4 regions of the Pseudomonas sp. E315 genome follow, and region 4 is predicted to be linked to each of the others. Evidence: riboswitches for the same ligand, from Rfam matches in the RefSeq annotation. Region 4 holds a riboswitch; each other region holds the start of a gene.
The links. Region 4 has a riboswitch for cobalamin ahead of cobO (cob(I)yrinic acid a,c-diamide adenosyltransferase). Riboswitches for the same ligand answer to the same signal wherever they lie in the genome.

Region 1: linked by a shared signal. The riboswitch ahead of ACZRJQ_RS03055 (CbtB domain-containing protein) and the one ahead of cobO (cob(I)yrinic acid a,c-diamide adenosyltransferase) in region 4 are both predicted to bind cobalamin.
Region 2: linked by a shared signal. The riboswitch ahead of ACZRJQ_RS03210 (ABC transporter substrate-binding protein) and the one ahead of cobO (cob(I)yrinic acid a,c-diamide adenosyltransferase) in region 4 are both predicted to bind cobalamin.
Region 3: linked by a shared signal. The riboswitch ahead of cobW (cobalamin biosynthesis protein CobW) and the one ahead of cobO (cob(I)yrinic acid a,c-diamide adenosyltransferase) in region 4 are both predicted to bind cobalamin.

What each region holds. Positions count from the first base shown of each region.
Region 1 covers NZ_JBUZPJ010000001.1:655,587-661,583, forward strand. The annotation lists gene ACZRJQ_RS03030 (fatty acid cis/trans isomerase) at 1-400, shown strand, start outside; gene nfuA (Fe-S biogenesis protein NfuA) at 512-1,096, shown strand; gene cobM (precorrin-4 C(11)-methyltransferase) at 1,216-1,962, opposite strand; gene ACZRJQ_RS03045 (cobalamin biosynthesis protein) at 2,027-2,452, opposite strand; gene ACZRJQ_RS03050 (CbtA family protein) at 2,449-3,150, opposite strand; gene ACZRJQ_RS03055 (CbtB domain-containing protein) at 3,163-3,351, opposite strand; cobalamin riboswitch at 3,450-3,663, opposite strand; gene ACZRJQ_RS03060 (response regulator) at 3,716-4,084, opposite strand; gene ACZRJQ_RS03065 (response regulator) at 4,342-5,997, shown strand, end outside.
Region 2 covers NZ_JBUZPJ010000001.1:694,133-700,129, reverse strand. The annotation lists gene ACZRJQ_RS03225 (AraC family transcriptional regulator) at 1-296, opposite strand, end outside; gene ACZRJQ_RS03220 (amidohydrolase) at 542-1,867, shown strand; gene ACZRJQ_RS03215 (acetyltransferase domain-containing protein) at 1,997-3,160, shown strand; cobalamin riboswitch at 3,195-3,388, shown strand; gene ACZRJQ_RS03210 (ABC transporter substrate-binding protein) at 3,528-4,541, shown strand; gene ACZRJQ_RS03205 (FecCD family ABC transporter permease) at 4,550-5,554, shown strand; gene ACZRJQ_RS03200 (ABC transporter ATP-binding protein) at 5,551-5,997, shown strand, end outside.
Region 3 covers NZ_JBUZPJ010000012.1:147,464-153,460, forward strand. The annotation lists gene cobN (cobaltochelatase subunit CobN) at 1-3,568, opposite strand, end outside; gene cobW (cobalamin biosynthesis protein CobW) at 3,572-4,642, opposite strand; cobalamin riboswitch at 4,737-4,937, opposite strand; gene ACZRJQ_RS17095 (glycosyltransferase) at 5,024-5,997, shown strand, end outside.
Region 4 covers NZ_JBUZPJ010000003.1:65,971-71,967, forward strand. The annotation lists gene ACZRJQ_RS05705 (cobyrinate a,c-diamide synthase) at 1-933, opposite strand, end outside; gene cobO (cob(I)yrinic acid a,c-diamide adenosyltransferase) at 944-1,555, opposite strand; cobalamin riboswitch at 1,637-1,879, opposite strand; gene ACZRJQ_RS05715 (PQQ-dependent sugar dehydrogenase) at 2,005-3,312, shown strand; gene ACZRJQ_RS05720 (C40 family peptidase) at 3,390-3,926, opposite strand; gene ACZRJQ_RS05725 (C40 family peptidase) at 4,071-4,694, opposite strand; gene hda (DnaA regulatory inactivator Hda) at 4,933-5,637, opposite strand; gene ACZRJQ_RS05735 (AI-2E family transporter) at 5,875-5,997, opposite strand, start outside.

The sequences.
Region 1 (5,997 bases), on a different contig from region 4:
TCAACTGCCTGAAGCAACCATGCTGCGCATCGAGGATGCCAACGGTAAGCGCGAGGTTTACAGCTTGTTGCGCAACCGCGCGCACACCAACGTGGCCTTCATGCTGGGTGAGGAATATCGCCTGCAACCTGGCCTGGATACGTTGACTCTGTATCCAGGAGTGCTCAGCAGCTACCCCAATTTTATGTTCAATATTGCGGCGGGCGAGGTGGAGGCTTTTGTCGAGGCGATGGAGCAATGCAAGGACCAAGAGGCTTTTGACGCCATCGTTGAGCGTTGGGGGATACGCCGAAGCCACCCGCAGTTTTGGCAGTACTTTCACGACTTGGGCGAGTACATCAACGAGACTGACCCGGTTGAGGCTGGGGTGCTGGATATGAACCGCTACGAGAACCTGTAGTCGGCCCGATTGTTTTACTGCGTGGGGTGCAGCTTTCCTGACAAAAATACTAGGACTTTGTCAGGCGCGCCGATTGGCGTAAACTGCGCCCCATGTCTGCGAGGAGATTCCATGAGCGCCATAACGATTACCGACGCCGCCCACGATTACCTGGCTGATCTGCTGTCCAAGCAGAACACCCCGGGCATCGGCATCCGCGTCTTTATCACCCAGCCGGGCACCCAGTATGCTGAAACCTGCATTGCGTACTGCAAACCCAATGAAGTGAAACCTGAAGATACAGCCATCGGCCTTAAAAGCTTCACGGCCTGGATCGATTCGTTCAGCGAAGCGTTTCTTGAAGATGCGGTCGTGGACTACGCCACTGATCGCATGGGTGGCCAATTGACCATCAAGGCGCCCAACGCCAAAGTGCCAATGGTCAATGCTGATAGCCCGATTAACGAGCGCATCAACTACTACCTGCAAACCGAGATCAACCCCGGTTTGGCGAGTCACGGCGGTCAGGTCAGCCTGATTGAAGTGGTTGAAGACGGAATTGCCGTCCTCAAGTTCGGTGGTGGTTGCCAAGGCTGTGGTCAGGCAGACGTTACCCTGCGTGAAGGCATTGAACGTACCTTGCTTGAGCGTGTGCCAGAGCTCAAAGGTGTGCGTGACGTGACCGACCACTCGCAGAAAGAAAACGCCTACTACTGAGCCATCAGTAACAGGGTGTTCGCTGCTAGCATGAAGAAAAACGGTGCCCCGTGAGCACCGTTTTTTTATGGCTGTGAATCGCCAAACGCCACAAAACTTTGTGGGGGCGAGGGATGTGATCAGGGCCGATAAAGGTGCGCATGCCCCGCACGGTACAGCGATGACGCGCAGAAACTGTCATTGGCCAACACCCGGCCTACCAGAATCAGCGCTGTGCGCTTGAAACCCTTTGCCTGAACCTTCTCGGCAATGTCTGCCAGTGTGCCGGTCACCCAATCTTGATCGGGCCAGCTGGCGCGATGGATGACGGCAATCGGGCAGTCGCTGCCGTAATGCGGGGTCAATTCGCCGACGATGCTCTTAAGGTTTTTTACCCCGAGGTGAATTGCCATTGTCGCTTTGTGCTGCGCCAAACTGGCTAACTCTTCACCCGCAGGCATCGAGGTCTTTTCGGCATAGCGGGTCAAAATCACGGTTTGTGAAATATCAGGCAGGGTCAACTCTGCGCCCAACAAGGCTGCACAGGCGGCCGTGGCAGTGACGCCCGGAACAATCTCGAATGCAATATCCAGCTCACGCAAACAACGGATTTGTTCGCCAATCGCTCCATACAGGCTTGGGTCGCCTGAGTGAACGCGAGCAACGTCTTGGCCCTTGGCGTTGGCACTTTTGATCAGCTCGATGATTTGCTCAAGGTGCAACTCGGCACTGTTGACCACCTGCTGGGCCTGATGACCTTCCAGCACGGCCGTGGGAACCAATGAACCGGCGTAGATAATCACTGGGCAGGTGCGAATCAAACGCTGGCCTTTGACGGTAATCAGCTCTGGATCGCCGGGGCCGGCACCAATGAAATAAACAGTCATGGGAGTCTCTTGAAAGGGGCGAAATAGAGCTGCTCTTGAACAACGCTCATAGTGAGGCGGCGGATTATCGCGCTTTTTGCTCAGTGCAGGCCAATGCAAACGTTGCCATCGGCGTGCTTTGGCGTGTGATCAATAGCCTCGCCGGCGCGCCGCCCAGGCGCTCGGCCAAGGCTAATGCGGTGCTTTCTGCAATGCCCCAACACCCCGTTTGCTCGAATACCCGCTCAGACCGTTGGCTCAAGCGTGATACGAAAGGGGCAAGCTGTTGGGCACTGAACACTTCAAACGCAAGATTGAGTTGTTCGGCCAATTGCGTCAGCCCCGGCTCGTCGGCTTTGCGATCAAGGCTGGCCATCGCCGAGAGTTCACTTATCGCGATCCCGGCGTGGCTCAATGAATGCTCGATCAGCGCCAACACGTCATCGACACTGCAACCTTGTCGACAGCCCAGGCCAATCACCAGTATTGGCGCTGTACTGTCAGGTTTCATGCCGAGTAGTTACTTGCAGGTTTGCGGCTAAACAACCAAGCGCTAATAGCGCCCAAGGCCAACCAGAACGCAAGGTTGGTCAGTTGTGAGGCTATTTTGAACTGAGTTTCCAGCGCTTCGGGGGCCAGGCTTGAGTGCTCCAGTGGCTGTGGTGCGCCCATGATGTGTGGAATGACCAGAATAACCACGCCCAGTATTTTCAACGCCCAATGCTTGCCCAACACCACCAGTGCAATCGCCACGGCGGTAGAGGCAGCCGTGGTCACCCACCAGATCTGGCGTTGTAACAAGTCGGCAGCCGCTGTGCCGGGTAGTTCAGGCGGCAAGCCGAGGGTCGGCGCCAAACAAAAAGTGACGTAACCCGCCAAGCCCCAGAGCAGGCCTTGTGACGTGCGGGTGGGGGCGCGCAGGGTATAAAACCCCGCCAGCATCAGGGCAAAGCCAACCGCTACTACTAAGTTGCCACCAGTGGTCGAGAGCACGCGCTGCCAGCCATCTTCAGGCTCCCAAGCTTCGGCGTCATGGCTGTGGCCTGGGACGGCTGTCGCGTCGTGCTCATGCGCGTGGGCGCCAGCCGGGGTTTCATAGGTTTCGGCCTGGAGAATCAGGGGGGCGACCCAAAGGCTTTGCAACAAGGTCAACAGCAAGGCTGCCAGCAAACCCGCAAAGCCTGCCGTTTGAGCAATTCGCTTAATCATGGACGTGAGATCTCAATGGCACGGGAAGGCGGAGCTGTGACGGGTGTCGTGTGCGGCGTTATGAACCGCTTCGATGTGCGAAAAACCCGCAAAGTAGACGAGAAAAGCGCCCAGCACGGCAGCACTGACGGCGGCAACAATGCGTTGGCTTTGGGTTGATGCGGCCGTAGCGGTATGGGTTTGACGGGTGCTGATTGACATGGCGCTTCCCTCTGATCAAGCAGCGGGCAATTCAGAGCGCAAGAAAACCCCACGAACGAAGCTCGCAGGGTTCAACAGCGCCCGCCCACCGCGGGTTTGTTTTTCGACGTAATCAGGCCGGTCTCCGGGCTTGCGAGGGGCTCAAGTGACTTGAGCCTCAAAACATCACCTTCCCATGCAGCGCACAGTGGCTTTGATGTTTCTCTCGCTTACCGTTGCGGGGGCAGCGCCGGACTAGTCAGGACGATTAACGCCTGACGCACCGGTTTCCCGTTTCACCCTGTGAAGGGCACCTGATACAAGATGTGTAGGAGAGCACGACTGATAAAGGGTCGTCAATTGCGCTGCTCTGGTTTGAATGAGTCTATGCCGCTACCGACAAGATGTTTTTGACCTTGTCGCGCAACTGATCAATTGAAAAAGGTTTGCCGATCACTTGCATGTTGTGGCCCAGTTCGAGGTTTTCTGCATAGCCGCTGGCAAACAGAATGGGCAGCAGCGGTCGTAACTCACGCGCTTTCTCTGCCAGTTCGCGTCCATTCATGCCGGGCAAGCCGACATCGGTCATCAGCAAGTCAATGGCGCTGCTGATATCGGCTAACAGCGGTATAGCCGTTTCACTGCCATCAGCTTCCAGCACCTTGAACTCCAACTCTTCCAGGACATCGACGATCAGCATACGAACAATGGCATCGTCTTCAACGACAAGGATGGTGGAGGGTGTTGCAGGCATAGTGGTTATCCCGAAAAAATTTAAGCGCGGGTGGGGGCCAGTCATTCGCTGACTTCTTTTATCAGTAAACGATAGACCCAAACTAGTTCCCGCAGTCATGCAAAAAAGCGACGTAAAAGAGGTGCAAGCGTAACCCTAGCTGGCCTCGATCGGAATTTTTGCGTACGAAATTGTACGTATGAAAGTAAGAAAATAGAATTTTTACTCGGTAATACGGCAAACTCTGCGCTTTTGATGACTGTCATGAGCCCGCAAACATGAAATCACCTGCATCGGTTGATGAGCAAAGCTTCCGCAAATTGCTAAGTCGCAACGTTGGCCTGCCCTTGGGCGTAGGTGTGCTCAGTGCTGTGTTGTTTGTGGCGATGATCAGTTATCTGCTGTCAGTGATCCAGTGGGTGGAGCACACCGACCGGGTAATTAACAACGCTAACGAAGCGGTAAAGCTGTCGGTTGACCTTGAAACGGGTATGCGGGGTTTCCTGATCACAGGCGACGAGCATTTTTTAGACCCGTATGAAGTGGCCAAGCCGCAAATTCTAGGGCAGTTGCGCAGCTTGCAAGGGTTAGTCAGCGACAACCCGCAGCAGATCGACCGTCTCAAACGCCTTGAGGCCTTGCAGGAAGACTGGAGCGCGTATGCCCAGTCGATGATTGATATGCGTCGTCTAGACGGCGACTACCGAGCTGCGGTGCAGGCCGGTCGCGGTAAGCGCCTGACCGATGAGATACGCAAAGAGTTCGATGACTTCATCTCTATGGAGCAGCAGCTGCGGGTTAATCGCAATGAAGAGGTCAGCCGCACGACGGTCATCTGCGTCAGCCTGTACTTGGTGTTTGTACTGGGGTTAAGCGTCTTTTTGGCTTATATCGGTCGGCGGGATTTATACGAACTTTCAAAAAGTTACAGCGATAGCCTTGAGTCAAAACTTAAGAGTGCGCAGCGATTAGAGCGTCAAGCTTGGTTGCGTAACGGGCAAACGGAACTGGCTGAGCAAGTGCTTGGGCGCCTGACGATCAACATGCTGGGGCGCAATATTTTGCAGTTTTGCGCTCAATACTTGGGCGCTGTGGTGGCAGCGGTTTACGTGCGTGAGGATCACGGCAGTCTTAAACGCATCGCCAGTTATGGGTTTTCTCGCGAACAAGAAGCCCGGGACCAGTTGATCCACAACGACGAAGGCATCGTCGGCCAAGCCGCACAGCAAGATAAGCTGATTCGCCTTGATGATGTGCCAGCAGACTACTTTAAGGTCAGCTCAGGGCTGGGTGAGGGCACAGCACGCAGTGTGTTGGTTGTACCGACCAGTGACGATGACCGCGTTAATGGCGTGATTGAGTTGGGTTTTCTGCGCCCGTTGACCGACCGTGACATTGAACTGTTTGAGCTAATCGCCAATAACATTGGCACCTCAATCGAGGCGGCTCGCTATCGTCAGCGTTTGCAGGAGGTGTTGGCTGAAACCCAGCAGCTCAACGAAGAGCTGCAAGTGCAGCAAGAAGAGTTGAAGACGGCTAACGAAGAACTCGAAGAGCAATCGCGGATTCTTAAAGAGTCGCAGACCCATCTTGAGACGCAACAGGCAGAGCTTGAGCAAACCAACGAAGCGTTGGCTGATCAGCGCGATGCAATGGACCGCAAAAATACTGAGCTCAATCAGGTACAAGTCTTGCTTGAAGACCGTGCTGAAGAGTTGCAGCGTTCCAGCAAGTACAAGTCTGAATTTCTTGCCAACATGTCTCACGAGCTGCGTACGCCTCTTAACAGCTCGCTGATTCTGGCCAAGCTGCTGGCAGAGAACTCACAAGAAAACCTTACCGGCGAGCAAGTGAAGTTCGCTGAGTCGATTTATTCGGCGGGCAATGATTTGCTCAACCTGATTAACGACATTCTGGACATCTCCAAGGTTGAG
Region 2 (5,997 bases), on a different contig from region 4:
GGCACCAGATGGTGCTCTCGATCAGGCCCACGCCACAGGCAGTTACCACGCAACAACACCTGTAGATGAAAGATGTTCTCCAGTGCAGGCGACGTCACTCTGACGCTACCGCCGTAGCTGATGCGGCACAGATCAAGCTCGGCAAACTTACGATGATTGAGGCTGGCCTGCGGACGGGTCGTGCGTGACAGACCGATGCAATGTTGACCGACGTGCTGATTCACATAGTCCGATACGGCATGGGGGTCCGCGAGTTGAAATACACGGCTGCGTTCACTCAGCAGGTGGCTTTCCATCATCAAGGCACTCAATTAATTTTTAATTATTTTGTTTGTCACATTGCCAGCCTACGCTCCCGCTCACGGGCATATCAATTACACACTCAGCCAGTGATCGATAATCGAACAGTATCAGCCCAATGGTCAGCCCTCCTGTGTAGGTCGCAAAGAACTAATCTGTGCGATTATCGGACACTTGCCTTGGTTCCTTCACACGTTGCGACTTACCCTGCTCGGCCCAAAGACCACGGTAAGAACTCTCAATGTTTATTCGTTTACGTCCAACCTCTTTGTCGCTTGCGTTGTTTGGCGCACTGACGATCACCACCACCCATGCTGCAAATTTGAGCTGGGTCGACACGGAAGTCGCGGCGGTTAACCAGGACGTTATCGATCTACGGCATACCATCCACCAGCACCCTGAGCTGGGTAACCTGGAGTTTAAAACCGCCGCACTGGTGGCCGAACAGCTCAAGGGCATGGGCATCGATGTACGCACTCAAGTGGGTAAAACCGGCGTAGTCGGCGTACTCAAAGGCGGTCTCCCCGGCCCGGTAGTTGCCCTGCGCGCCGACATGGACGCACTGCCAATAAAAGAAATGACCGGCCTGCCCTTTGCCAGTCAGGCCACCGGCATTCGCTTGGGTAAAACCGTCCCTGTCATGCACGCCTGCGGTCATGACACACACACCGCCATGTTGCTGGGCGCCGCCAAGGTGCTCGCCAAACACCGGGAGCAAGTCGCCGGGACTGTGGTGTTTTTGTTCCAGCCCGCGGAAGAAGGCGCGGCCGATGTTGATGACTTCCAGACCGACACCTTGATCGGCGCACAAGCGATGATCCGTGACGGCGCTCTTAACTCGCCCAAAGTCGAAGCAATTTTTGGGGTGCATGTGATGGCGGGCTACCCAACCGGTCATCTGTATTACAAGGCTGGCACCGTGCTCAACAGCAGCGATGCGTTTCGCATCACGTTAAAGGGTCAGCAAACCCACGGTTCTGCGCCTTGGAGCGGGGCCGACCCAGTGGTCGCCAGCGCAGCAGTGATTGGTGGTTTGCAAACGCTGGTTAGCCGCCGCGCCGATTTGAGTCAAGGCATGGGCGTGATCAGTGTCGGCACCGTTAATGGCGGTTCGGCGGCGAACATTATTCCTGAAACAGTGGAAATGACGGGCACCATTCGCAGTAACAGCGTGGCAATCCGCGACACCCTACTCAAGGACATGCCACCACTGGTGCAAGGCATCTCCAGCGCTTATGGGACTGAAGCCAAACTGGTTGTGGCAAACGTTGCCCCTGTCACCACCAATGACCCGAGCCTGACCCAAGCCATGATCCCGGCTCTGGAACTCGCCGCACCGGGTAAGGTAGAACAACTGCCGGCCTCGCTGTCACCCAGTGAAGACTTTTCGTATTACGCCCAAAAAGTGCCGGGTTTATTTGTGTTTCTCGGCGCCACGCCTGCAGGCGAGGACATGAGCAAAGTACCGAACAACCACAGCCCGTACTTCTCCGTCGACGACGCCACGCTGGCCACTGGGGTCAAAGCACATGTTCAATTCGTTATGAACTACCCCCGCAAGCCTTGATTGATTAGCGGTCCACGCCCCACTCAACACTGAACTGTTGATTGAGAATGTTTCGCAGAGGGATGACAGAGCCAGCAATGATGTTATAAAGTAACCAAACCTAAGCGCCTTCTAGCCTGTGATCCCTCAATGACATCCGCTATTGCACCCTCCCCCTCAAGCCAGCGCCTGCTATCCATCGATGCCCTGCGGGGCTTGGTGATTTTGTTGATGCTGCTGGACCACGCTCGCGAGACGTTCTTTTTGCATCGTCAGGTAAGCGACCCAATGGCCATAGACAGCACTGAACCTGTTCTGTTTTTCAGCCGTGTCCTTGCCCACCTTTGCGCCCCTGTGTTCGTGCTGCTCACGGGGTTGTCTGCTTATCTGTATGGCGAAAAATATCAAGGCACGCGTGATGTCTCGACGTTCCTGTTCAAACGTGGCCTGTTTTTAGTGGTTCTGGAGTTCACGTTGGTCAACTTCGCCTGGACGTCACAATTCCCGCCCAGCGTGGTTTATCTGCAAGTGATCTGGGCTATTGGCGTGAGCATGATCGCCCTGGCTGCATTGGTCTGGTTACCGCGAGCAGTGCTTTTGGTACTCGCCATTGCCATCATCGCGGGGCACAACCTGCTAGATACGCTGCACTTTCCTGTTGATTCGGCGATGCATGTGCCGTGGGCCATTTTGCATGATCGTGGCTGGATCGAATTCGGCAACAGCCTGCGTTTACGCACCTCGTACCCGGTATTGCCGTGGATCGGCGTGATAGCACTCGGTTATTGCATTGGGCCGTGGTTCGCCCGCGCAGCGTCTGGCGCTATGCGCCAACGCAATGTGTTACGTGCAGGCATCGGCGCATTGATGGGGTTTGTGGCACTGCGTTTACTCAACGGATATGGCGAGGCGCCGTGGGTGGAACATGACACCGTTACACACACCTTGATGAGCTTTTTCAACATCACCAAGTACCCGCCTTCGCTGCTGTTTTTGGCGTTGACCTTGGGCGTTGGCCTGCTGTTGTTACTGGTTTTTGAGCGCGTTCAACAGCGCCAATGGATCAGCACATTAGCCATTTTTGGTGCCGCGCCGATGTTCTTCTACTTGGTGCACCTGTATGCACTCAAAGTGCTGTATCTGGCGAGCGTGGCGATGTTTGGCTTGAATCAGGTCAGCCACTTTGGTTTCGACAGCATGGGCGCCGTGTGGCTAACCGCCGTTGTACTGGCTGTTGCGCTTTACCTGCCGGTGCGCTGGTTCGCTGCGTTAAAAGCTCGTCGTCGGGATATATCGTGGCTTAAATACTTGTGACCCGGACATTCTTCTCCTCGGGCTGGCGTATTTCGACTAACATGCCGCCGCCGGTCCCCAAACGGGATTAAAAGGGAATCCGAGGCGCTCACTGAGCACCAAACGGAACTGCCCCCGCAACTGTAGATGCCGAGCTTGCTCCTCAACGCCACTGGGTTCACCCCCGGGAAGGCTGGAGCCAGGCGCCGACGCATCAGTCAGGAGACCTGCCGGCCGATACAAACAAACTAACCGGCGGGGTGTCCGGGAAGGCATCTTTGCTGTGCGCGTCACTCAGGTGGCGGGCCTGTACTGTATTGATCGCAGTGCTCAATGATGTGTTTCCAGACCGTACACCCGCTGTGTACGATCAAAAGGAAATTGCATCATGTTGCTGACCCGCATCGTCACCCTTGTCACCGGTCTGGGCTTGTCTGCCTTGGCTCATGCAGCCCCGACTCACTACCCACTGACCCTCGAAAACTGCGGTGCCCCGTTGACCTTTGAGCACGCGCCCGCTCGCGCCGTGACCATTGGCCAGGCCGGGACTGAAATGCTGTATGCCCTGGGTTTGGGTGACAAGCTGGTTGGCACCTCTCTGTGGTTCAACAATGTGTCGGCCCAATACAAGGCGCAAAACGACAAGGTAGAACGTCTCGCCGATAACGATCCCAGTTTTGAAGCCGTGATTGGTAAGCGGCCTGAGCTGGTGGCTGTACAGCTGGAGTGGATGGTCGGCCCGCAAGGTGTGGTGGGCACGCGCGAGCAGTTTCATGAGCTGAAAATCCCGACTTACCTGATGCCTTCCGACTGTGAAGGCAAAGACAATCTAGTGGGCGCTGATGGCACCCGTTTGCAGCCGTTCAGTATTGACAGCATTTACAAAAGCATTAGCCAGCTTGCAGAGATTTTTGACGTGCAGGCCCGCGGCCAACAGCTAAATGCGCAGCTTAAAGCCCGTCTTGAACAATCCATTGCCTCGCTCAAGGGTAAAGACCTGACGCACACCAGCGCCCTATTTTGGTTCTCCAGCGCTGACCTGGATATCGACCCCTATGTCGCAGGGCGTAAGGGCATTGCCGACTTTATGCTCAACACCCTTGGTGTGCGCAACGTCGTGCAGTCCGATGAAGAATGGCCAACCGTGGGCTGGGAAACACTGGCCAAAGCCAACCCGACATTCTTGGTAATCGCACGCATGGATCGCCGTCGCTTCCCGGCGGATGACTACGAGAAAAAGCTCGAATTCCTGCGCACTGACCCCGTGACCCGCAACATGGATGCGGTTAAAAACAACCGCATCATCATTCTCGATGCTGATGCCATGCAGGCCAGCTTGCGGATGTTCGAAGGTTTTGAAACCTTGGCCACCGCCATCAATCACTACGAACAGCCAAAATGACATCACGGTTGATGCTCACACTGCTGGCCTGTATCGCGTTGCTGTTGGCGGTGCTGGCGGGCGTTGCCATTGGTGAAACGCCGATTAAACCCGGCGTGGTGTTACAGGTGCTGGCCAATAAACTATGGGCCGCCGGGCATGTGCTGGACCCTATCGACGAAGGCATCGTCTGGAACTACCGCCTGACTCGGGCCTTGGTGGCAGCCGCCTGCGGTGCAGGGCTGGCCACATGTGGCGTGATTTTGCAGGCCTTGCTGCGTAATCCGTTGGCGGACCCATACCTGTTGGGTATTTCTGCCGGGGCTTCGACGGGTGCCGTTTTGGTGGCGTTGCTGGGGCTGGGGGCCGGCGCCATTTCGCTGTCGGTCGGGGCCTTTTTCGGTGCTGTCGCCGCCTTCGCTTTAGTGTTGCTGTTGGCCCGCATCAGTGGGCCAGCCAGCGGCACGGGTCAGATCATTCTGGCGGGCATTGCTGGCTCGCAGTTATTCAACGCGATCACTGCATTTTTGATCACCAAGTCGGCCAGTTCCGAACAGGCCCGCGGGATCATGTTTTGGCTGCTGGGTAACCTCAGTGGTGTGCGCTGGCCTTCGGTAGGGCTGGCAATCCCCGTTACATTGGCCGGTTTGGCGGTGTGCCTGTGGCATCGGCGGGCACTGGATGCGTTTACTTTTGGTGCCGATTCAGCGGCGTCACTCGGTATCCCGGTGCGCCGAGTGCAGTTTGTGCTCATCAGCTGTGCAGCGCTGGTAACCGCAGTGATGGTGTCGATCGTCGGCTCTATCGGTTTTGTCGGGCTGGTGATCCCCCATGCGGCCCGATTATTACTGGGCACTGGTCATGCGCGCCTGTTGCCAGCCAGTGCCTTGGGCGGCGCGCTTTTTCTGATTATTGCGGACATCCTCTCGCGCACCTTGATCAAAGGTCAGGTGATACCCGTTGGCGTGGTGACTGCGTTAGTGGGTGCGCCCGTTTTTGCGTTGATCCTGATCAGCCGGAGAAGCGCTCGATGACAGCCACTCATGACGTGATGCTCAGTTGTAACGCCCTGAGCTACAAAGTGCGTGAGACAGCGTTGTTACACCATATCGACTTAAGCGTTAAACGCGGCGAAACACTGGGCATTGTCGGGCCCAACGGGTCGGGCAAATCGACGCTACTCAAACTGCTGGCCAATTTGCGGCCGCCCTCGTGTGGCGAGGTGGTGCTTGACGGGCGGCGGCTTAGATCAATGACGCAACGCACCATTGCGCAAACGCTGGCCGTGGTTGAACAACAGGCTGACACCCATGACGCTATTAGCGTGTTCGATGCCGTCGCCTTGGGTCGCACGCCCTGGCTCTCGGCGTTAAGGCCGTGGTCGCGCAATGACGATGCCATCGTTGAACAAGCATTGTGTGATGTGGACGCAACGCACCTGCGCAAACGCAGTTGGCGCAGCTTGTCGGGGGGTGAG
Region 3 (5,997 bases), on a different contig from region 4:
TCAAATGAGTGGTGGCGTCAAAGGCAAACAGGTTGTCCAGGGTTGCAGCCATTTCAAACGCACCTTTGTAACCATGGCGCTTGACCCCCTCGATCCACTTGGGGTTTGCCGCGCGCGAACGGATAACCCGATTCAGCTCTTCTTTCAGGGTGCGAATTTTCGGTAAGTCTGGCTGGCTATGATCGCCATGATAGCTGGCGGCCTTTTCGCCACTCAGGCTTTCGACGGCCGCAAGCATCCCCCCCTGAAACTGGTAATAGTCGTTGGAGTCGAGCACGTCATGCTCGCGGTTGTCCTGGTTGTGCACCACCGCCTGCACCTGACTCAAGCGCTGAGCGAACTGATCACGGGCGGCGGTGCCTTCATCCGTCGCGCCGTAGGCATAACCGCCCCAGTTCAAATACACCTGAGCCAAGTCATCGCGGCTCTCCCACAAGCGTCCATCAATGGCGCTTTGCACACCCGCGCCATAAGCGCCCGGTTTAGCACCAAAAATACGCCAACCGGCCTGTCTTGCCGCTTGTTCGGCCGCCATGCCTTCCTGCTCTAGCTGTTCGCGCTCGCTTCGAACCTTGGCGGCCAAGGGGTTCATGTCGTCGGGCTCGTCCAGCGCGGCCACGGCCTGTACTGCGGCATCGAACAGGCGAATCAGGTTGGCAAAGGCATCGCGAAAGAACCCTGAAACTCGCAAGGTCACATCAACACGCGGACGGTCGAGCAAACTGATGGGCAGGATTTCAAAGTCATCAACCCGCTGACTGCCAGTCGCCCACACAGGGCGTACCCCCATCAATGCCATTGCCTGAGCAATGTCATCGCCGCCGGTACGCATGGTCGCCGTGCCCCAGACCGATAAGCCCAATTGGCGCAGGTGATCGCCGTGGTCTTGTAAATGGCGTTCCAAAATCAGGGAGGCCGACTGAAACCCGATACGCCAGGCCGTGGTGGTCGGCAGGTTGCGCACGTCCACCGAAAAGAAGTTGCGCCCGGTCGGTAATACATCCAAACGCCCGCGACTGGGTGCGCCACTTGGCCCGGCAGGTACAAACCGCCCGCTCAGCGCATCGAGCAAGCCTTGCATTTCTGCCGGGCCGCAGGCGTCCAGACGCGGCGCGACAAGTTCAACCAAGGCGGTAAAAATAGACCGAACCTCAGCCCACTGCTCACCCTCGGGCAACTGCAGGTTGCCAGCCAACGCCTGCTCAATAAGCTGCGCGGCGTACAGCTCCAAACGCTCGCGCGTATCGCCAGCCGTGCGCCATAAGGCTGTATCCACCGCCTGCAAGGGCGAAGGTTGAGGCCCGACCCAAGGCTCGGCCAAGGCACAATCCAGCGGATCAAAACCCAACTCAAAGGCTTTGGCCAACGCCCTCAGCACACTGGATTGCGCACCGCGCCCGTCACCACGAGGGATGCGCAACAGTGCCAGCAAGGTGTCGATTCGCAAACGCCCAGCGGGCGATTCACCAAAAATGTGCAGCCCATCGCGGATTTGCGACTCTTTGAGGTCACACAAATAGGTGTCCAGCCGTGGCAGCCAAATGGCCGCATCGGCATCGCTGTCGAGTTGTTCGTCGAGTTGCAGTTCGCGGTCAATGTGGGTCTCACGCACCAATTGCAAAATGTCGCGTTGCAACTCGCGGGCCCGACGCGGATCAAGCAACTGTGCTTCGTAATACTCGTCAGCCAGCAGCTCCAGATGACGCAGTGGGCCGTAGGTTTCGGCCCGTGTCAGCGGCGGCATCAAGTGATCGATGATCACTGCTTGAGTCCGGCGTTTAGCCTGAGCGCCCTCACCCGGGTCATTAACGATGAAGGGATAAACGTTAGGCATCGGACCCAAAATTGCGTCAGGCCAGCACTGCTCTGACAGACCCACGCCTTTGCCAGGCAACCATTCCAGATTGCCGTGTTTGCCCACATGCACCAGGGCGTGTGCGCCATAGGTGTGACGCAGCCAAAAGTAAAACGCCAGATACCCGTGGGGTGGCACCAGATCCGGGTCGTGGTAAACCGCACTGGCATCCACTTGATAACCCCGTGCTGGCTGAATGCCCACAAAGGTCAGGCCAAACCGCAGGCCCGCAATCATCATTCGGGCGCTGCGGTACATCGGGTCAGCGTCAGGTAGGCCCCAACGCTCAATCACAGCGTCACGGTTGGCTTGGGGCAATTGATTAAACATCAGCCAATAGTCATCCAGCGCCAGGCTTTGCTGACAGGGGCGTAAATCAAGGCTTTCAAGGTCGTTGGTTACACCACCCAACAGCGCTTGAATCAATCCCGTGCCGCTTTGAGGTAACTCGCCATCGACGGGGTAACCTTGCCCCTGTAAAGCCTGCAAAATATTCAGCGCGGCGGCTGGGGTGTCCAGCCCCACTCCGTTACCAATACGACCATCGCGGGTTGGGTAATTGGCCAAAATCAATGCAATGCGTTTTTGTGGGTTTGGCACACGGGCCAGCTCTACCCAACGCCGCGCCAGCTCGGCCACAAAGTCCATTCGTTCGGGTTGCGGGCGATAACACACCACGTCCGACTGGCTGCGTTCACTGCGCCAGGCCAGATCCTTGAAGCTGATCGGCCGGCTGATGATTCGCCCATCCAGCTCAGGCAAGGCAATGTGCATCGCCAGATCTCGCGGCCCCAAGCCTTGCTCACTCGTACGCCAGCCGGCTTCGTTGTCTTGGGCGCAAATGGCCTGAATGACAGGAATATTGCGTCGAAACGGACGCAAATGTGGTGCTTCTGGGCTGGACTGGGCAAAGCCTGTGGTATTGAGAATGACCCCGGCGTCGACTTCATCCAGCACGTCCTGAACCATCGCCAGGCAACCCGGCTCTTTAAGACTGGCCACCGCAATCGGCAGTGGATTAAGGCCAGCGGCCTGCAAGCGTTGGCAAAACACATCCACAAAAGCAGTATTGGCGGCCTGCAAGTGCGAGCGATAAAACAACAGCGCCGCCACCGGTTGGCCAGCCTGCCAATCGGCTTGCCAGTGCCGCAGTGAAGGGTTTGAGTGCTGAGGGTGATAAATCGCCGTGCGTGGCAATGTCTGCGGTTCAACCCACGGGTAATCGCGCCCCAACCATTGGCTCGCGACACAGCGATACAGTTGCAGTGCATTGTGTCGCCCGCCTTGGCGCAAAAAATGCCAAAGCCGTGCAGCCTGCTCAGCAGGCACTGTGCTCAGCGCGCTGAGTTCCGGGTCGGGGCGATCATCGCCGGGCACCAGAATCAACGTCACGCCGCGCTCTGCCAATTGCACCAAACGCTCAATGCCGTAACGCCAATAGCCAATGCCGCCGTGCAACGACAACAGAATCACTTTGGCGTGCTGCAACACCTGATCGACATACAAATCGACCGAGGCATGGTTTTGCACCTGCATCGGGTTGGCCAGACGCAGGCTTGGATAATCTTCAGGCAACTGCTGCGCTGCTTCAGCCAGCAGTGCCAGGCTTGAATCACCACTGCACAGGATCACCAGCTCAGCGGGGGTTTGGCCTAAGTCGGCTATGTTGTCGTCCGATACAAAGCCACCGGGCTGGGTCCTGAGCAAGTGCATGGTTTAGGCGCTCAACGCGGTGCGCAGAGTGGACTCAAGCAGCGCCGCATCCAGATCCTGACCGATCAGCACCAAACGCGTGGTGCGGGGCTCTTCTGCGCGCCACGCGCGGTCAAAGTGCTTGTCGAAACGCGTGCCCACACCTTGAATCAGCAACCGCATCGGTTTACCCGGGATGGCAGCAAAGCCTTTGACCCGCAGAATGCCGTGCTTGACCACCAGTTGAGTCAACGCGTCCATCAATAGCTGCTCTTGCGCCTCAGGCAGCTCAATGGAAATCGAATCAAACGCATCATGGTCGTGATCGTCGTGGTCATCATCGCCATCGTGGTGATGGTCGTGGTGGCTGTGACGGCTGTCGATGTGTTCTTCAGAACTGGCACCCAGGCCCAGCAATACGTCCAGCGGCAAACGACCGCTGCTGGCCTCGATAACTTTCACCGCAGGCGGCAGCTCTTCGGCCACTTCGGCACGTACCTTGGCCAGATCATCAGGGCTGATCAGATCGGCCTTGTTCAGAATGACCAGGTCAGCGCTGGACAGTTGATCAGCGAACAACTCATGCAGAGGCGACTCATGATCCAGATTTGGGTCAAGTTTGCGCTGGGCATCCACTTGATCCGGGAATGCTGCAAAGGTGCCTGCGGCCACAGCCGGGCTGTCGACCACTGTAATCACTGCGTCTACAGTGCATGCGCTGCGGATTTCTGGCCACTGGAACGCTTGAACCAGCGGCTTTGGCAGGGCCAGACCCGAGGTTTCGATCAGGATGTGGTCGATATCGCCACGGCGCGCAACCAGTTCACGCATCACCGGGAAGAATTCTTCCTGAACGGTGCAGCACAAGCAGCCATTGGCCAGCTCATAGACGCGACCATTGGCTTCTTCTTCGGTGCAGCCGATGGAACACTGTTTGAGAATCTCGCCGTCAATGCCCAGCTCGCCGAACTCGTTGACGATGACCGCAATGCGACGGCCCTGTGCGTTGTCCAGCATGTGGCGCAGCAGGGTGGTTTTGCCCGAACCGAGAAAGCCGGTAACGATAGTGACGGGGATTTTGGCCAGTGTTTTCATCGGATGCCCTTTGGCAAAGCGGCGGGCATACGGGACGACTGTCGCAGGCATTCGCGCGCGAGATCTCGCCACCGGATCACCCCGCCCGGTTGAAGTAAAAATCTGTTACGAGGCAGGTCTCCTGGCTTACGGCCTGGGCGTCAGCTAAAAGCTGAGCCCTGCCCGGCGCCTTCCCGCCGAATGGGCAGTGGCATTGCAGGGCAATTGAACCGTTTACAGTTGCGGGGGCAGCCGCGGCATACCGCGTTCCCTTCTTAGCTTCGCGTTGCGAAGAACCTCGAACGCGCAAGGCTACGCAGTGCGTTGTAGCAGGTCAATGTCAGGCGTGCAGGTGTGTGTGCTTTAATTGCCGCCTTTTTAGTACGTCCCAAGGAACTCCCCATGTCGTCCCCTCGCCCAACCCGCGTTCTGATCATTGGTTACGTGTGGCCCGAGCCACGCTCATCGGCGGCGGGTGGGCACATGATGCAAATCATCGAGAGTTTTTTGCAGCAAGGCTGGCAGATCACCTTCAGCAGCCCTGCTGGCATCGGCGAGCACAAGGCCGACTTGGCCTCACTGGGCATTGATGAAGTCACCATTGAGCTTAATAACAGCAGTTTTGACACCTTTATCAGTGAACTGGCCCCGGACGTGGTGTTATTCGACCGCTTCATGATGGAAGAGCAGTTCGGCTGGCGCGTCGAAAAGCACTGCCCACACGCTCTGCGCATCTTGGAAACTTCTGACTTGCAAAGCCTGCGCGATGCTCGCCAGCAGCAACTTAAAGCCCGGCTCAAACACACCGCTGAACAGGACGACTTCAGCAGCCTGTTCGCCCCGGCCCCACGCGAAACCTTTGAACAGATGGCTGGCACCGATCTGGCGCAGCGGGAAATCGCGGCTATTTATCGCAGTGATTTGAACTTAATGATTTCTGAATACGAAATCGACTTGTTGGTTGAGCAGTTCCACGTACCAAAATCGCTGCTGCACTGGTGCCCCCTGATGGTGGATCGCGTGCCTGACACATTCGTGCCCTACGAGCAGCGCCAGCATTTTTTAAGCATCGGTAACTTTCGCCACGCCCCTAACTGGGACGCGGTGTTGTGGATGAAAACCCATATCTGGCCATTGATTCGTCAACAACTGCCCGGCGCACAACTGCATATCTATGGTGCCTACACCCCGCCAAAAGCCACGGCGTTGCACAACCCGGCACAAGGCTTTCATGTGCTGAACTGGGCTGAAGATGCGCTGGCCGTGATGAGCAATGCTCGGGTCTGCATGGCGCCGTTGCGCTTTGGCGCGGGCATTAAAGGCAAAATTGCCGACGCCATGCTCTGCGGCACACCGAACGTGACCACGCCTGTTGG
Region 4 (5,997 bases):
ATGAGCACGAATGGCCTCCAGCATCGCGGTGTTATGCGACAGCGCAACGTGGTGCAACTCCGGGTAGCCACCCGGCAAATACAGGCTGTCAGCCTCGGGCAATTGTGTATCGCGAATGGGAGAGAAAAACACTAACTCGGCGCCCATTTCACGCAGCAATGCCAGACTTGCGCCGTAGGTAAACGCAAACGCTTCATCGCGAGCCACAGCAATGCGCACGCCTGCCAAGAGCGGTTTTACGTCTACCGGGGCAGGCGCCGCAAACTCAACGGGCGGTGGCAGCGCTACCTCACAGGTGCTGGCCAAGGCATTGGCCGCCGCATCGAGACGCGCATCCAGGTCATTGAGCTCACTGGCCTGCACCAAACCCAAATGACGACTTGGCAACTCAATCCCGGTTTCACGGGACAAGGCGCCGTACCAGCGCAGGCCTTCGGTCAAGCTGCCCTCGAGCAGTTGAGCATGGCGCACCGTGCCGACGCGATTGGCCAGCACGCCCGCAAATGGCAGATCTGGCTGATAACGCGCCAAGCCCAATGCCAAAGCGCCAAAGGTCTGCGCCATTGCAGTGCCGTCAATCACGCCCAATACCGGCACGCCAAAATGACGCGCCAAATCGGCGCTCGACGGGGTGCCATCAAATAACCCCATCACCCCTTCGATCAAAATCAAGTCCGCTTGGGCAGCGGCCTCCCACAGCAGACGGCGGCTTTCATCGGCGCCCACCATCCACAAATCCACCTGATACACCGGCGCACCGCTGGCGCGCTCAAGAATCATGGGGTCGAGAAAATCCGGGCCACATTTAAACACCCGCACCTTGCGCCCTTGATTGCGGTGCAATCGGGCCAAGGCTGCGGTAACAGTGGTCTTGCCCTGACCGGAAGCCGGTGCGGCGATCAAAACCGCCGGGCAATGACGCGACTCTCTCATGCTTTAACACTCACAATTCGATGCCTTTTTGGGCTTTAATTCCGGCCTGAAACGCGTGCTTGACCACGTTCATTTCGGTCACGGTATCGGCCAGATCAATCATTTCGGGTTTAGCGCCACGGCCTGTCACCAACACGTGCTGCATCGGCGGGCGGGCTTGCAGGTCACTCAGCACTTGCTCAAGGTCGAGGTAGCCGTGCTTGAGCGCGATATTCAGCTCATCGAGCACCACCAACCCAATAGAGGGGTCGCACAGCATCTCGCGGGACACTTCCCATGCTGCTTGGGCCGCAGCGATATCGCGCTGGCGGTCCTGAGTTTCCCACGTAAAACCTTCGCCCATGACGTGATAGCGAACTTGTTCTGGGAAGCGACGGAAGAAGATTTCTTCGCCCGTGCTGTTGCGCCCCTTAATGAACTGCACAACGCCGCACTGCATGCCGTGCCCCATCGCACGGGCCAACATGCCAAACGCCGAGCTGCTTTTACCTTTACCGTTGCCGGTCAATACCAGGAGCAAGCCGCACTCGTTAGGTGAGCTGGCAATGCGCTCGTCCATAACGGCTTTTTTGCGCAGCATGCGCGCTTGATGTCGTTCGTCACGTTCAGGGGATTCGTTCATGGCAGCTCTCCGTTGGGGCTCGATGATGCAAACGGGAGGCGGGGGACATTTATAGACAACAGCACACCCTCGCCCGCCGCGAAGTGTTGGATGGATCAGGCCGGTCTCCGGGCTCATGAACGAGCGACCCCCTTACGGAGCAGCCCTGACCACGCGCCTTCCCGTGCAGTAACACAGTGGCACTTGGCGTGGTTTTTATTCATTTACCGTTGCGGGGGCAGCGCCGGGATCAAGCGGTTGTGTGGGTCAAACGCGCCCTCACCGGCTTCCCTGTTTCACCCTGTCGACCTTTGGCCACAGAGCACCTGAAACAAGCGGCGAAGGTTAGAGGGTTGGGGGTGGAGCGTCAATTAAAGCTGGCACTGATCGAGGTCATTCACTGGCAACGTCTGAACCTTTGAGCAACTACGCTCCTCTATCACTGACAAGACCTATTCATGGAGATACACATGCTCAAGCGCCAGCACGTTGTTGTCATCGTCCTTGCGGCAGGGTTAGCCGCCTGCGGTGAAAGCTCGACCCTGCAAGTGAGCGACGGCACCGGGCCATCCCCCAAGCTGCCCGAACCCAACAAAACGGTGATCCCTACAGTCAATATCGCTCCCGCCATTGGCTGGGCCGCGGGCGCCACACCGATTGCAGCCCAAGGCACACAGGTGACAGCGTTCGCTGAAAACCTTGATCACCCTCGCTGGCTATACGTACTACCCAATGGCGATGTGTTGGTGGCTGAAACCAACGCGCCACCCAAGCCTGATGACAGCAAAGGGATTCGCGGCTGGGTCATGGAAAAAGTCATGGGCAAGGCTGGCGCCGGCGTGCCCAGCGCCAATCGCATCACCTTGTTGCGCGACGCCAACCACGATGGCGTCGTTGAAACCCGCACAGTGTTTATCGACAACCTCAACTCGCCGTTCGGCATGGCTTTGGTGGGCAACGACTTATACGTGGCGGACTCCGACAAACTGCTGCGCTTCCCCTATCAGGCCGGGGCGAACTCGATCAGCGCCCAACCCACCAAGGTGGTCGATTTGCCGGGCGGCCCACTCAACCATCACTGGACCAAAAACGTCATCGCCAGCCCTGACGGCAAAAAGCTTTATGTCACGGTCGGCTCCAACAGCAACGTGGGCGAAAACGGCATGGATCAGGAGCAAGGCCGCGCTGCGATCTGGGAAGTCGACCCGGCGACCGGCAGCCATCGCATTTTCGCTTCTGGCCTGCGCAACCCGAACGGCATGGCCTGGGAGCCCCAAACCGGCAAATTATGGACCGCCGTCAACGAGCGCGACGAAATCGGCAGCGATCTGGTGCCCGACTACATTACCTCCGTTAAGGACGGCGGCTTCTATGGCTGGCCTTACAGCTATTACGGGCAGCACGTAGATACGCGGGTCAACCCGCAAAACCCGAAATTGGTGGCCAATGCCATTGCACCGGACTATGCCGTCGGCCCGCACACCGCGTCGCTGGGCTTAAGCTTCGCCAGTGGCAGCCAGCTCCCCGACTTTACCGAAGGCGCATTTATTGGCCAGCACGGGTCATGGAATCGCAAACCGCACAGCGGTTACAAAGTGATTTTCGTGCCCTTTGCCGACGGCAAACCTACCGGCATGCCGGTCGACGTACTCACTGGCTTTCTGAACGCCGACGAAAAGGCTATGGGCAGGCCTGTGGGCGTGGTGATCGACAAACAGGGCGATTTGCTGGTGGCCGATGATGTTGGCAACAAGATTTGGCGGGTATCCGCGAAGTAGTTCCCGCTGACGTAAGCACTGGCGAAGGCTGCGACTTTTAAAAAATTAAAAGATCGCGGCCTTCGCCAGCTCCAGCCTCAAGGAATCTGCGCCAGATGCTGCTCAGTGGGCAGCACGCGCTTGGCGTTCAGGTAGGCTTTTTGCCAGTAGGCTTTGGACAGGCTGTCCAGTTTGACGGTGCCCCCGGTGGCAGGCGCATGAACAAAACGGCCTTCCCCCACGTAGATTCCCGCATGGCTGACCTGCGAACCGCCGCTGGTGGCGAAGAACAGTAAGTCACCGGTTTGCAGCTTGTCTTTGCCGACATTCTGCGCCCGCATCACGATCATTTCGCGCGTGGTGCGCGGCAACGAGATGCCAGCAGCGTCGTTATAGACGTACTTAATCAAGCCACTGCAATCAAAACCTGAGTCCGGGGTATTGCCGCCCCAGCGATAAGGCGTCCCCACCAAACCCAAGGCGCGAAACAGCACGTCAGCGGCAATCGGCGAGGTTTGTTCTGCTTGTTGGGTAAACACGACCGGCTTGGCCACGGGGGCTGGCGGTGTGTGACTGGCGCAGGCACTGAGCAGCGCTGCTAGAGTTAAAAGTGCGACGCGGGCCGTGAATGACATAAACAGAATGTTCCTGATTCTGGATACGGCAACTCGGCCGCGAAACTCAAAGCCGCGACAGGGGGCTCCTTCGCGGCTTCAAGATTTTAACAATGCGACTGAATTCTAGCCCTTAGAGGCCAAACTTCAAGTAAGACTTTAACTTTACTTGCGGGCCACTACGCTCGTAGGTGCCATCGCCAATGCGCGCTTGGCTTCCATAAAGGTTTTGCTCCAGTAGGAGTCACCCAGGTTATCAATCCGTACACCCCCGCTGCGGCGGCTGCTGGAGTGAATAAACTGGTCATCGCCCAAGTAAATCCCGGCATGACTAACACGGCCACGGCCATTGGTGCTGAAGAACAGCAAATCACCTGGTTTAAGCTTGTTTCGTGCGACGAGCGGTGCTTTTACGTTGATCATTTCACGCGTTGAACGCGGCAATTGCATGCCAGCCTCTTCACGGAACAAGTAACCAATAAAGCCGCTGCAATCGAAGCCTGCCTCAGAGGTGCCGCCAAAACGGTAACGCGTACCGATCAAGGACATGCCACGCTCGAGAATGCTGTCAGCCAACGCTGGCAACTCGTAAGGCTTGCTGTTTTCGGAGAACTGAGCCAGTTCTTTTTCAGTCGCCAACTCTTCCTGATAAATAGCGGAAGCTTGGGACGAAGATAATTTTTGATCCTGCTGGCTGATAACTTGCTGAGACACTGGCGTGTGAGCAGCGCAGCCAAATAGCAGGGTAACAAGTGCTAAGGGCACGAGGGGTGCGAAGCGATTTAGCATGGGCACGACCGTGGCTTGTAGGAAAAGTAGCCGCGACTATGCCTTCTATCATCCTCATTTGCAAATTCAATCGATTGAAATGTGACTTAGCAGTTTCTTCGCGCCATCTAAGGTTTTACACCCCCAGCCATAGATTTTGCGTTGCCGACCTGTCAGGCATGCAGGTTTTCTGGCGCCTGTAAATTGCCAAATAGCCTGTAGGCTGCGCTTTTAGCGAGCTGCCATGACTAAATGGACGTTACCAGCCCAGGGTTTCTTTCAAGAAGGGAATGGTCAATTTGCGCTGCGCTTGCAAGGACGCCTGATCAAGTCGCTCAAGCAATTCAAACAAAGCGCTCATGCTGCGAGTGCCCCGCGTAAGGATGAAATGGCCCACTTCGTCGGTCAGGTGCAAACCGCGACGCGACGCGCGCAGTTGCAAGGCTCGCAATTTGTCTTCATCAGACAAGGGGCGCATTTGAAAAATCAGTGCGAGGGTCAGGCGGGATTTGAGATCAGCCAGTTTGATCGGTAATTCACGGGGTGAGCTAGACGCTGCGATCAGCAGTCTGCGGCCACTGTCGCGCAAGCGGTTGAACAAGTGGAACAGCGCTTCTTCCCAATCAGCTCTGCCAGCCACGGCCTGCAAGTCATCCAGACACACCAGCTCGTACTGCTCCAGATTGTCGAGAATCTCGATGCCGCGATCCAACAGCTCAGCCAAGGGCAAGTAAACGGCCGGCTCGCCCATTTGCTCGAAACGCAAGCAAGCGGCCTGCAACAGGTGCGTACGCCCCACACCCTGCTTACCCCAAAGGTAGATAAGACTTTCTGTCCAGCCAGCGTCGGCTTCGCATAGTCGCTCAACATAGCCGAGTGCAGCGGCATTGGCGCCTGGATAGTAGTTTATGAAGGTAGCGTCATCACGCAGACGCACACCTAGGGGCAGCTGAATCGGTTTCATGCTGACTGAACAGTTCAAACGAACCGTTAGTGGCCTCTGTGTAAAGTTTGCAAAGTTTATACCCGTGTAGCCGGGCGCACAATGTAACAGACCACGAGCAAAATCAAAGGTTTGCGTTAAGGCTTTGGATTGAATGAAGTTTTTTTGGCAGGGTGCAATCGATTAAATCCCCCGCGGGAGCTGCCCAAGGCTGCGATTTTGGGATCGCTAAACATCACAGCCTTCAGGCATAAGTCGCTACAGCTGGGGGTCTTCGTCGCCTTTGTAGGCCTGCGAGTCTTTATACAAATCGTTCACATGGCGTACCAGCACCATAATCACGGCCGCCACCGGCAGCGCCAACAGCACACCGGTAAAGCC